Linked DNA regions of Sphingobium yanoikuyae. Each later gene encodes a partner of the first gene's protein in a complex. Links are inferred from orthologs where the notes say so. Each region holds a gene or a part of one and is shown in the gene's direction. Other genes may lie near its edges. The genes, in order: accD, accB and U0025_RS03160.

Region 1 (3,112 bases):
CTGGCGGCGCATCGGGCATCCTGCACGGCAACCGCACCTATCTGCTCCAGGACGAGGACGGCCAGATCACCGAAGCACACAGCATTTCGGCTGGCCTGGACTATCCCGGCATCGGCCCGGAACATAGCTGGCTGCACGAGATCGGCCGGGTCAAATATCTGCCGATCAAGGATGACGAGGCGCTGGAAAGCTTCCAGACCCTCTCGCGCCTCGAAGGCATCATCCCCGCGCTCGAATCCGCCCATGCCGTGGCCGCCGCCGAACAGGTCGCGCCGACGCTGGACGCGGACAAGATCATCGTCGTCAATCTGTCGGGCCGGGGGGACAAGGATATCTTCACCGTCGCCGACGCGCTGGGAGTGGAGATGTGAGCATGACCGACCGTCTCGCCACCCGCTTCGCCGCCTGCAAGGCGCAGGGCCGCGCCGCGCTCATCACCTTCGTGACCGCCGGTGACCCGGACGTCGCCTCGACCCCTGCCATCCTCGATGCGCTGGTCGCGGGCGGCGCCGACATCATCGAACTGGGCATGCCCTTCACCGATCCGATGGCCGACGGCCCGGCGATCGAACTGGCAAACCTGCGCAGCCTCGGCTCGGGCACCAAGACCAAGGACGTCTTTACCCTGGCCGCTGCTTTCCGCACGCGCCACCCGGAAACGCCGCTGATCCTGATGGGCTATGCCAATCCGATGCTGGCGCGCGGGTCCGACTGGTTCGCCGACCAGTGCCAGGCCGCCGGTGTCGACGGCGTGATCTGCGTCGATATCCCGCCGGAGGAAGATGCCGAACTCGGCCCCGCCCTGCGCACCGTCGGCGTCCACCTCGTCCGCCTGGCCACCCCGACCACGGACGCCGCCCGCCTGCCCGCCGTGCTGAACGGCGCCAGCGGCTTCCTCTACCATGTCGCCGTTGCCGGCATCACCGGCAAGCAGCAGGCGGCACAGGCCAATATCGAAATGGCGGTCGATCGGCTGAAGGCCGCCACCGACCTGCCGATCGCGGTCGGCTTCGGCGTGCGCACGCCCGAACAGGCGGCCGCCATCGGCCGCGTCGCCGATGGCGTGGTGGTCGGTTCGGCGATCGTCGACATCGTCGGCTCGCACGGCGATGCCGCCGCGCCCTTCGTCCAGGAATTCGTCGCGTCGCTCAGCGGCGCCCTCACCACTTCTATCCGGGAGACCGCAGCATGAGCTGGATCAACCGCGTTCGTAACGCCCTGCCCTTCACCAAGAAGGAAACCACCGCCGAAACGCTCTGGCACCAGTGCCCGTCGTGCAAGGAAATGGTCTTCATCAAGGAATGGGAGGAAAATCTCTCGGTCTGCCCGCGCTGCGACCATCATGGCCGCATCGGCCCGTCGGAACGGTTCGAGCAGATCCTCGACGCCGGCTTCATCCTGCTGCCGACGCCCGGCGTGCCGGAAGATCCGCTCAAGTTCCGCGATAGCAAGCGCTATCCGGACCGGATCAAGGCCGCCCGCGCCTCGACCGGGGATCAGGACGCGCTCATCAACGCGCGCGGCGCGATCGACGATGTGCCGCTGGTCATGGGCGTGCAGAATTTCGCCTTCATGGGCGGCTCCATGGGCATGGGCGTGGGCGCGGCCTTCATCCAGGGCATCAACGACGCGATCGCGCATAAATGCCCCTATGTCATCTTCACCGCCGCCGGCGGCGCACGCATGCAGGAAGGCATCCTGTCGCTGATGCAGATGCCGCGCTCCACCGTGGCGATCCAGAAGCTGCACGCGGCCGGCCTGCCCTATATCGTCGTGCTCACCGATCCGACCACCGGCGGCGTCACTGCCAGCTACGCGATGCTGGGCGATATCCAGATTTCGGAGCCCAATGCCCTGATCGGCTTCGCCGGCCAGCGCGTCATCGAAAGCACGATCCGCGAAAAGCTGCCCGAAGGCTTCCAGCGCGCCGAATATCTGCTCGACCATGGCATGCTCGACATGGTGGTCCATCGCAGCGAACTGCGCGACACGCTGGCCCGCGTGATCGGCTATCTGACGCCGCGCGCCGCCGCCTGAGCCTCAAAAGCGCGATAGGGGGATCAGCGCGCCATGGCCGACCATGCCGTTTCGGACGACCCGCAGGTCCAGGCCCAGCTTGACCGGCTCTGGTCGCTGTCCCCCGGCGCCGACATCTTGGGACTGGAGCGGATCACCCGGCTGCTGGAGCGGCTGGATGATCCGCACCATCGCCTGCCGCCAGTCTTTCATGTCGCCGGCACCAACGGCAAGGGGTCGACCTGCGCCTTCCTGCGTGCCGCGCTGGAGGCGGACGGCCGCACCGTTCATGTCTTCACCTCGCCCCATCTGGTCCGCTTCAACGAACGCATCCGCATCGCCGGCAAGCTGATCGACGATGCCATGCTGGCCGCCTATCTCGCCCGCGTGCTGGACGTGGCCGAAGGGATCGGCGCCAGCTTCTTCGAGGTGACGACCGCCGCTGCCTTCCTCGCCTTTGCCGAACATGATGCCGATGCCTGCATCATCGAGGTCGGCCTTGGCGGGCGGCTGGACGCCACCAACGTCATCGTCGATCCGGTCGTCTGCGGCATCGCTCAGCTCGGCATCGATCATCAGGCCTTCCTGGGTGACACGCTGCCGGTCATCGCCGCGGAAAAGGCCGGCATCGCCAAGCCCGGCGCGGCGCTGGTGACGCAGCGTTATGACGCCGCACTCGCCCCGGTGATGCAGGACGCCGCCGATCGTGCCGGTACCCTATGGCTCGCCATGGGCACCGCCTGGGACGCGGCCGTCTATCGCGACCGGGTCCATTATCGCGACGAACAGGGCCATGTCGACGTGCCGATGCCACGCCTGCCTGGCGCGCATCAGGTCCAGAATGTCGCCCTCGCCATCGCCATGCTCCGCCATCAGCAGGCCGTGCCGGTCAGCGAAGCAGCCCTGAAGGCCGCGCCGCTCTGGGCGCACTGGCCCGCCCGGCTGCAACGGCTGGAGCGCGGCCCGCTGCTCGCCGCCCTGCCCGAAGCGGCCGAAGCCTGGCTCGACGGCGGGCATAATGAAGCCGCCGGCCAGGCGATCAGCGCCTTCTTCACCGCCGACCGGTTGCACAGCCGCCAGATCCAGCTCGTCATCG
Region 2 (3,099 bases), 2.6 Mb from region 1 along the record:
TTCGCCCAGCACTTCCAGCTTCACCAGTTCCCAGCCGCCCGCCTCGCGCGCCAGGCGCAGGGTGCGGATCGCCTCCTCACCGGTGAAGCAGCCGGCGGTGTTGGGCAGGTAGGTGACCTTTTTCGGGTCGATATAGTCGGTCAGCATCGGCGCGTTGGGATCGGACACATTGACGCGACGCACCGCCACGGTGACGATCTCCGCCCCCGACGCGACCAGCGCGGCGGCATTCTGCTCGAAATTCTTGTATTTGCCGGTGCCCACGATCAGGCGCGAGCGGAAGGTTTTGCCCGCCACCGTCCAGCTATCGTCATCCACCGGGGACACATCGCCGCCACCCACAAAATGGACGATCTCCAGCTCGTCGCCGTCTTCGACCTTCACATCGGCCAGGGTCGAGCGCGGCACCACTTCCAGATTGCGCTCCACCGCCACCTTCTCCGGCGCGAAGCCCAGCTCGCTCGCCAGCTCGGCCAGGGTCAGGCCGTCGCGGATGCGGCGATGCTCGCCATTGATATGGATGGAGATGGTGCCGTCGATGCTCACTACATTATCCCGTTCGTGGCTGGAAACGTGTCTCGACTTGGCGCGACACGAAGGGCTAAAGATCAGCGCGCATATAGGGGCGGCGACGCCGCGCCCGCAACAGACAAGTCTCGACCGACTGGGGGATCGCCATGGCGGACACACGCAAAATCTATGTTCTCAACGGCCCGAACCTCAACATGCTCGGCACCCGCGAACCGGAAATCTACGGCTATGACACGCTGGACGACATTGCCGAGCGGATGGAGGATGCCGCCCACCGCGCCCATGTCGAAATCGACTTCCGCCAGTCCAATCATGAAGGCCATCTGGTCGACTGGGTGCAGGAGGCGCATCGCGAGGGCGCCCACGCCATCATCATGAATCCCGGCGCCTATACCCACACGTCGATCGCGCTGCATGATGCGATCAAGAGCATCACCGTGCCGGTGATAGAGATCCACCTGTCTAACCCGCACACGCGCGAGGCCTTCCGCCACAAATCCTATGTCGGCATGGCCGCCAAGGGCACGATCGCGGGCTTTGGCGCCATGTCCTACATGCTGGCGCTCGAAGCAGCTCTGGAACTGTAGAACGCACAAAAGTTGCGCTTTGGCGCAAATGAGCATAGGCGCTGGCCGCCAGAACGCATTTTGAAAGACGACAAGGGTCAAGCATGAACGACAAGCATGACAAGGGCGCGATGCAGGTGGACGTCACCCTGGTGCGCGAACTGGCAGCTTTGCTGGACGACACCAACCTGACCGAGATCGAGGTCGAGGACGGCGATCGCAAGATTCGCGTGGCGCGCAAGATCGGTGGCGGCGCCCCCATCTTCGCAGCGCCCGCTGCCGTAGCGGCACCCGTCGCTGCCCCTGCTGCGGCACCGGCCGCTGCTCCCGCCGCGGCGGCCGAGCCTGCCCTGCCCGCCGGCAATGTGGTGAAGTCGCCGATCGTCGGCACCGCCTATCTCTCGGCCGAGCCGGGCGCCGCGCCCTTCGCGCGCGTCGGTGCACAGGTAAAGGCCGGCGAAACCGTGCTGATCGTCGAGGCCATGAAGGTGATGAACGCGATTACCGCGCCCGTCGCCGGCACCGTCAAGGCCGTGCTGGTCGATAACGGCCAGCCGGTCGAATATGACCAGCCGCTGATCGTCATCGAATAAGGCCGCGATCCCATGGCCATCGAAAAACTGCTGATCGCCAACCGGGGCGAAATCGCGCTGCGCATCCACCGCGCCTGCCATGAAATGGGCATCAAGACGGTGGCGGTCCATTCGACCGCCGACGCCGATGCCATGCATGTGCGCCTCGCCGACGAGGCGATCTGCATCGGGCCGCCCGCTGCCAAGGACAGCTATCTCAACATCGCCGCAATCATCTCGGCGGCTGAGATCAGCGGCGCCGACGCGATTCATCCGGGCTATGGCTTCCTCAGCGAAAACGCCAAGTTCGCCGAAATCGTAGAGGCCCATGGCCTCGCCTTTGTCGGTCCCAAGCCCGAACATATCCGCACCATGGGCGACAAGATCGAGGCGAAGCGTACCGCTGGCGCGCTCGGCCTGCCGCTGGTGCCGGGTTCGGACGGCGCCGTGAGCGATGTCGAGGAAGCGCGCGCAATTGCCGATGCTGCCGGCTATCCGGTGATCATCAAGGCCGCGTCCGGCGGCGGCGGTCGCGGCATGAAGGTCTGCACCTCGCCCGACCAGCTCGAAACGCTGATGCAGCAGGCCGGTTCGGAAGCGAAGGCCGCGTTCGGCGACGCCACCGTCTATATCGAGAAATATCTCGGCAATCCGCGCCACATCGAAATCCAGGTGTTCGGCGACGGCAATGGCAATGCCATTCACCTCGGCGAACGCGACTGCTCGCTGCAGCGTCGCCACCAGAAGGTGCTGGAAGAAGCGCCCTCGCCCGTCCTGAGCCAGGCCGAGCGCGAAAGGATCGGCGGCATCTGCGCCAAGGCGATGGCAGACATGGGCTATCGCGGCGCGGGCACCATCGAGTTCCTGTGGGAAAATGGCGAATTCTACTTCATCGAGATGAACACCCGCCTGCAGGTGGAACATCCGGTGACCGAGATGATCACCGGCCTCGACCTGGTGCGCGAACAGATCCGCGTTGCCGAAGGCAAGCCCCTGTCGGTGAACCAGGAAGATATCCGCTTCACCGGCCATGCGATCGAATGCCGCATCAACGCGGAAGATCCCAAGACCTTCGCGCCTTCGCCGGGCACCGTCACCAGCTATCATGTTCCGGGCGGCATGCATGTCCGCGTCGATAGCGGCCTGTATCAGGGCTATAAGGTGCCGCCTTATTATGACTCCATGATCGGCAAGCTGATCGTCTATGGCCGCACCCGCGAGGGCGCGATCATGCGTCTGCGCCGCGCGCTGGAGGAATATGTGATCGAAGGGATGAAGACCACCATCCCGCTGCATCAGGCGCTGCTGAAGGATCCCGAATTCCTCAACGGTGACTATACGATCAAGTGGCTGGAAGAATGGCTTGCCCGTGAGGATGGCCAGTGAAGGCCACCATCTGGCACAATCCCAAATGCGGCACGTCGCGCAAG
Region 3 (3,120 bases), 2.0 Mb from region 1 along the record:
CGACGCCGCGTCGCAGCGGGGCGAGAAGGCGACCGTGGCGCTGCTCGCTGCCGTCGGCATGCAGGGTCGCGACTGGCATCGCCTGCCGCCCGGCCATCTCTATCATGTGGTGGCGGCGCTGCATCGCGTCGGGCTGGACCCGGAGGCGCGGATGATCGCGGCCGAGGCCCTGACCCGCCTGTCCTGACCCGGTCCGGGGCGATGGATGATGATGCCGTCCTGATCGACCGCTTCCTCGAAATGATGGCGGCGGAACGGGGGGCGTCGCGCAACACGCTGCTTGCCTATCGCACGGACCTTCAGGGCGCGGGCGAGATTGTCGGCGGGCTTGCCGCCGCCAGCCAGGATGCGCTCGGCCGGCTTGCTGGCGAATGGGCGCCGCTCGCCGCCTCCACCGTGGCGCGAAAGGCGTCCGCGCTGCGCGCCTTCTACGCTTTTCTGGAGGAAGAGGGGCTGCGCGCCGACAATCCCGGCGCGGCATTGCCCCGGCCGGTCACACGCCGGCCGCTGCCCAAGATATTGTCGTCGCAGGAGGTCGATTCGCTTTTTGCCCTGATCGCGCAGCGGGTGGAGACGGCGCATCCCGCGCCGCTCGACCTGCGGCTCTCGGCGCTGATCGAACTTCTCTATGGCTCGGGTCTGCGCGCAACCGAACTGGTTTCGCTGCCGCGCAAGGCACTGGCGGTTGATCGCCCCTTCCTCATCATCAAGGGCAAGGGCGCGCGCGAACGGCTGGTGCCGATCTCCGACCGCGCCCGTGCTGCCGTCGCCACCTGGCTCGCCCATGTCCCGGCCGACAGCCCCTGGCTTTTCCCCTCAGGCAAGAGCCATGTCAGCCGCATCCGCCTCTATCAGCTGGTGAAGCAACTGGCCGCGGCGGCCGGCATCGCACCCGAACGGGTCAGCCCCCATGTGCTGCGCCATGCCTTTGCCACCCATTTGCTGGAGGGCGGGGCGGACCTGCGCGCGCTGCAATCGATGCTGGGCCATGCCGATATCGGCACGACGCAAATCTACACCCATGTCGACAGCCGCCGGCTGGTCGAACTGGTCAACAGTCGGCACCCGCTGGCCGGCATGCAAGCCAGGATCGCGCATCCCCGCGTTGACGGCGACGCGTCCGCGCCTTAACGCCATCCGCCATGGTAAGCTTTCTCGAATTTGAAAAGCCGGTCGCAGAGCTGGAAGCCCGCATCATCGAACTGCGCCAGACGGCCTCCGTCGGCGACATCGACATCAGTGGCGAGATCAACACGCTGGAACAGCGTGCCGACAAGATGCTGTCGGACATCTATGCCAAGCTGACGCCCTGGCAGAAGACGCAGGTGGCCCGCCACCCCGAACGCCCGCACTTCAAGGATTATGTCGCGGGCATGTTCGACAATTTCATGCCGCTGGCCGGCGACCGCGCCTTTGCCGACGATCAGGCGATCATCGGCGGCTTCGCGACGTTGGGCGAGCGCAAGGTCATGGTCATCGGCCATGAAAAGGGCGACGACACTGCCAGCCGCGTCCGCCACAATTTCGGCATGGCCAAGCCCGAAGGCTATCGCAAGGCGATCCGCCTGATGGAACTGGCTGATCGCTTCGGCTTGCCGGTCGTCACGCTGGTCGATACCTCGGGTGCCTTCCCTGGCGTCCAGGCCGAAGAACGCGGCCAGGCCGAAGCCATTGCCCGTTCGACCGAAGCCTGTCTGGCGCTCGGCGTCCCCATGGTCGCGGCCGTGGTGGGTGAGGGCGGCTCGGGCGGCGCAGTGGCGCTGGCTGCGGCCAATCGCGTGCTGATGTTCGAACATGCCGTCTATTCGGTGATCTCGCCCGAAGGCTGCGCCTCGATCCTGTGGCGCACCGCCGACAAGGCCAGCGACGCGGCGACCGCGATGCAGGTCACGGCGCAGCATTTGAAGGGCCTGGGCGTGATCGACCGTATCGTCGTAGAGCCAGTGGGCGGCGCCCATCGCGAGCCGGTGCAGGCGATCGCCAACCTGGGCGCAGCCATCGGCGAGGAACTGGACGCGCTGTCCGGCCTCGAACCGCAGGCGCTGCGCACCGATCGCGCCGACAAGTTCCTGGCCATCGGTATCTGACGTCAATTTCCCGGAACAGCATCCTGTCCTCGCTCGTTACGGCACGGTAACAGGGGGCAGGGTGTCAAGGATGGGAATGGAATGAATCGGACATGGTTGTCGGCCGGCCTTGGCGTCGGCCTGATCGTCGCGGGCGTGGCGCCGGCGGTGCTGGGGCAGCAGCGGGCGATTCGCACCGTTTCCTCGATCAGCGCGCAGGACAAGGCATCGGGTGCCAAGCAGCATCCCGAACTGCTCAAGGAATTTGGCGGCGCCTATGTGGGGCCGCAGGCGCGCTATGTGGAGTCGGTCGGACGCCGTATCGCGGTCCAGTCGGGCCTCTCCAATGCGCAGGGCGATTTCACCGTCACCCTGCTCAACTCCCCGGTCAACAACGCCTTCGCCATCCCCGGCGGCTATGTCTATGTCACGCGCCAGTTGATGGCGCTGATGAACGACGAGGCGCAGCTGGCCGGCGTGCTGGGTCATGAAGTCGGCCATGTCGCCGCCCAGCATGGCCAGCGGCGCCAGCAGGCGGCGCAGCGCAACGCGATCGGCGGCGCGCTGCTGCAGGTGCTGACCGGCGCCTTGCTGGGCGATTCGGCCCTGGGCGGCGTGCTGCAGCAGGGGATTGGCACCGGCAGCCAGCTTCTGACCCTCAAATTCTCGCGCAGCCAGGAATATGAGGCGGACGATCTGGGCATCCGCTACCTCGCCTCGGCCGGCTATGATCCCCGTGCGCTGTCGGACATGCTTGCCTCGCTGGCGGCGCAGACCAGCCTGGACCAGCGGGTATCGGGCGACGCACGCTCCATGCCCGAATGGGCCAGCACCCACCCTGATCCGGGTGAGCGCGTCGATCGGGCGGCGCAGATGGCGTCACGCACCGGCGCGACCAGCACGTTGCGCAACCGCGATGCCTTTCTGACGGCGCTCAATGGCGTCCTCTATGGCGACGATCCCAAGCAGGGCGTGATCGATGGCAGCCGCTTCCGTCACCCGGACCTGCGCCTGTCCTTCACCGCGCCCTCGGGCTTCGGCATGGAAAATGGCG

What was found.
Region 2: the proteins of accD (region 1) and accB are in contact, whole or in part, in a solved structure (PDB 8UXZ), measured with the Escherichia coli proteins. The link is inferred for Sphingobium yanoikuyae from one-to-one orthologs.
Region 3: the proteins of accD (region 1) and U0025_RS03160 are in contact, whole or in part, in a solved structure (PDB 8UXZ), measured with the Escherichia coli proteins. The link is inferred for Sphingobium yanoikuyae from one-to-one orthologs.

What each region holds. Positions count from the first base shown.
Region 1 is NZ_CP139979.1:2,650,359-2,653,470, forward strand. Bases 155-3,112 are described here. They hold accD (acetyl-CoA carboxylase, carboxyltransferase subunit beta), read left to right. Parts: upstream 155-1,188; coding sequence 1,189-2,037; downstream 2,038-3,112. Other genes in these bases: trpB (tryptophan synthase subunit beta), read left to right, coding at 155-371; trpA (tryptophan synthase subunit alpha), read left to right, coding at 374-1,192; U0025_RS12170 (bifunctional folylpolyglutamate synthase/dihydrofolate synthase), read left to right, coding at 2,071-3,112. In the rest of the region: more of trpB, read left to right, coding at 1-154.
Region 2 is NZ_CP139979.1:24,942-28,040, reverse strand. Bases 1-2,945 are described here. They hold accB (acetyl-CoA carboxylase biotin carboxyl carrier protein), read left to right. Parts: upstream 1-1,201; coding sequence 1,202-1,690; downstream 1,691-2,945. Other genes in these bases: accC (acetyl-CoA carboxylase biotin carboxylase subunit), read left to right, coding at 1,703-2,945; aroQ (type II 3-dehydroquinate dehydratase), read left to right, coding at 678-1,118; thiS (sulfur carrier protein ThiS), read right to left, coding at 1-546. Also shown: more of accC, read left to right, coding at 2,946-3,055; U0025_RS00120 (arsenate reductase family protein), read left to right, coding at 3,052-3,099. UniProt on the Escherichia coli protein: This protein is a component of the acetyl coenzyme A carboxylase complex; first, biotin carboxylase catalyzes the carboxylation of the carrier protein and then the transcarboxylase transfers the carboxyl group to form malonyl-CoA.
Region 3 is NZ_CP139979.1:681,513-684,632, forward strand. Bases 149-3,114 are described here. They hold U0025_RS03160 (acetyl-CoA carboxylase carboxyltransferase subunit alpha), read left to right. Parts: upstream 149-1,142; coding sequence 1,143-2,087; downstream 2,088-3,114. Other genes in these bases: U0025_RS03150 (hypothetical protein), read left to right, coding at 149-187; U0025_RS03155 (tyrosine recombinase), read left to right, coding at 202-1,131; U0025_RS03165 (M48 family metalloprotease), read left to right, coding at 2,169-3,114. Outside these bases: more of U0025_RS03150, read left to right, coding at 1-148; more of U0025_RS03165, read left to right, coding at 3,115-3,120. UniProt on the Escherichia coli protein: Component of the acetyl coenzyme A carboxylase (ACC) complex. First, biotin carboxylase catalyzes the carboxylation of biotin on its carrier protein (BCCP) and then the CO(2) group is transferred by the carboxyltransferase to acetyl-CoA to form malonyl-CoA.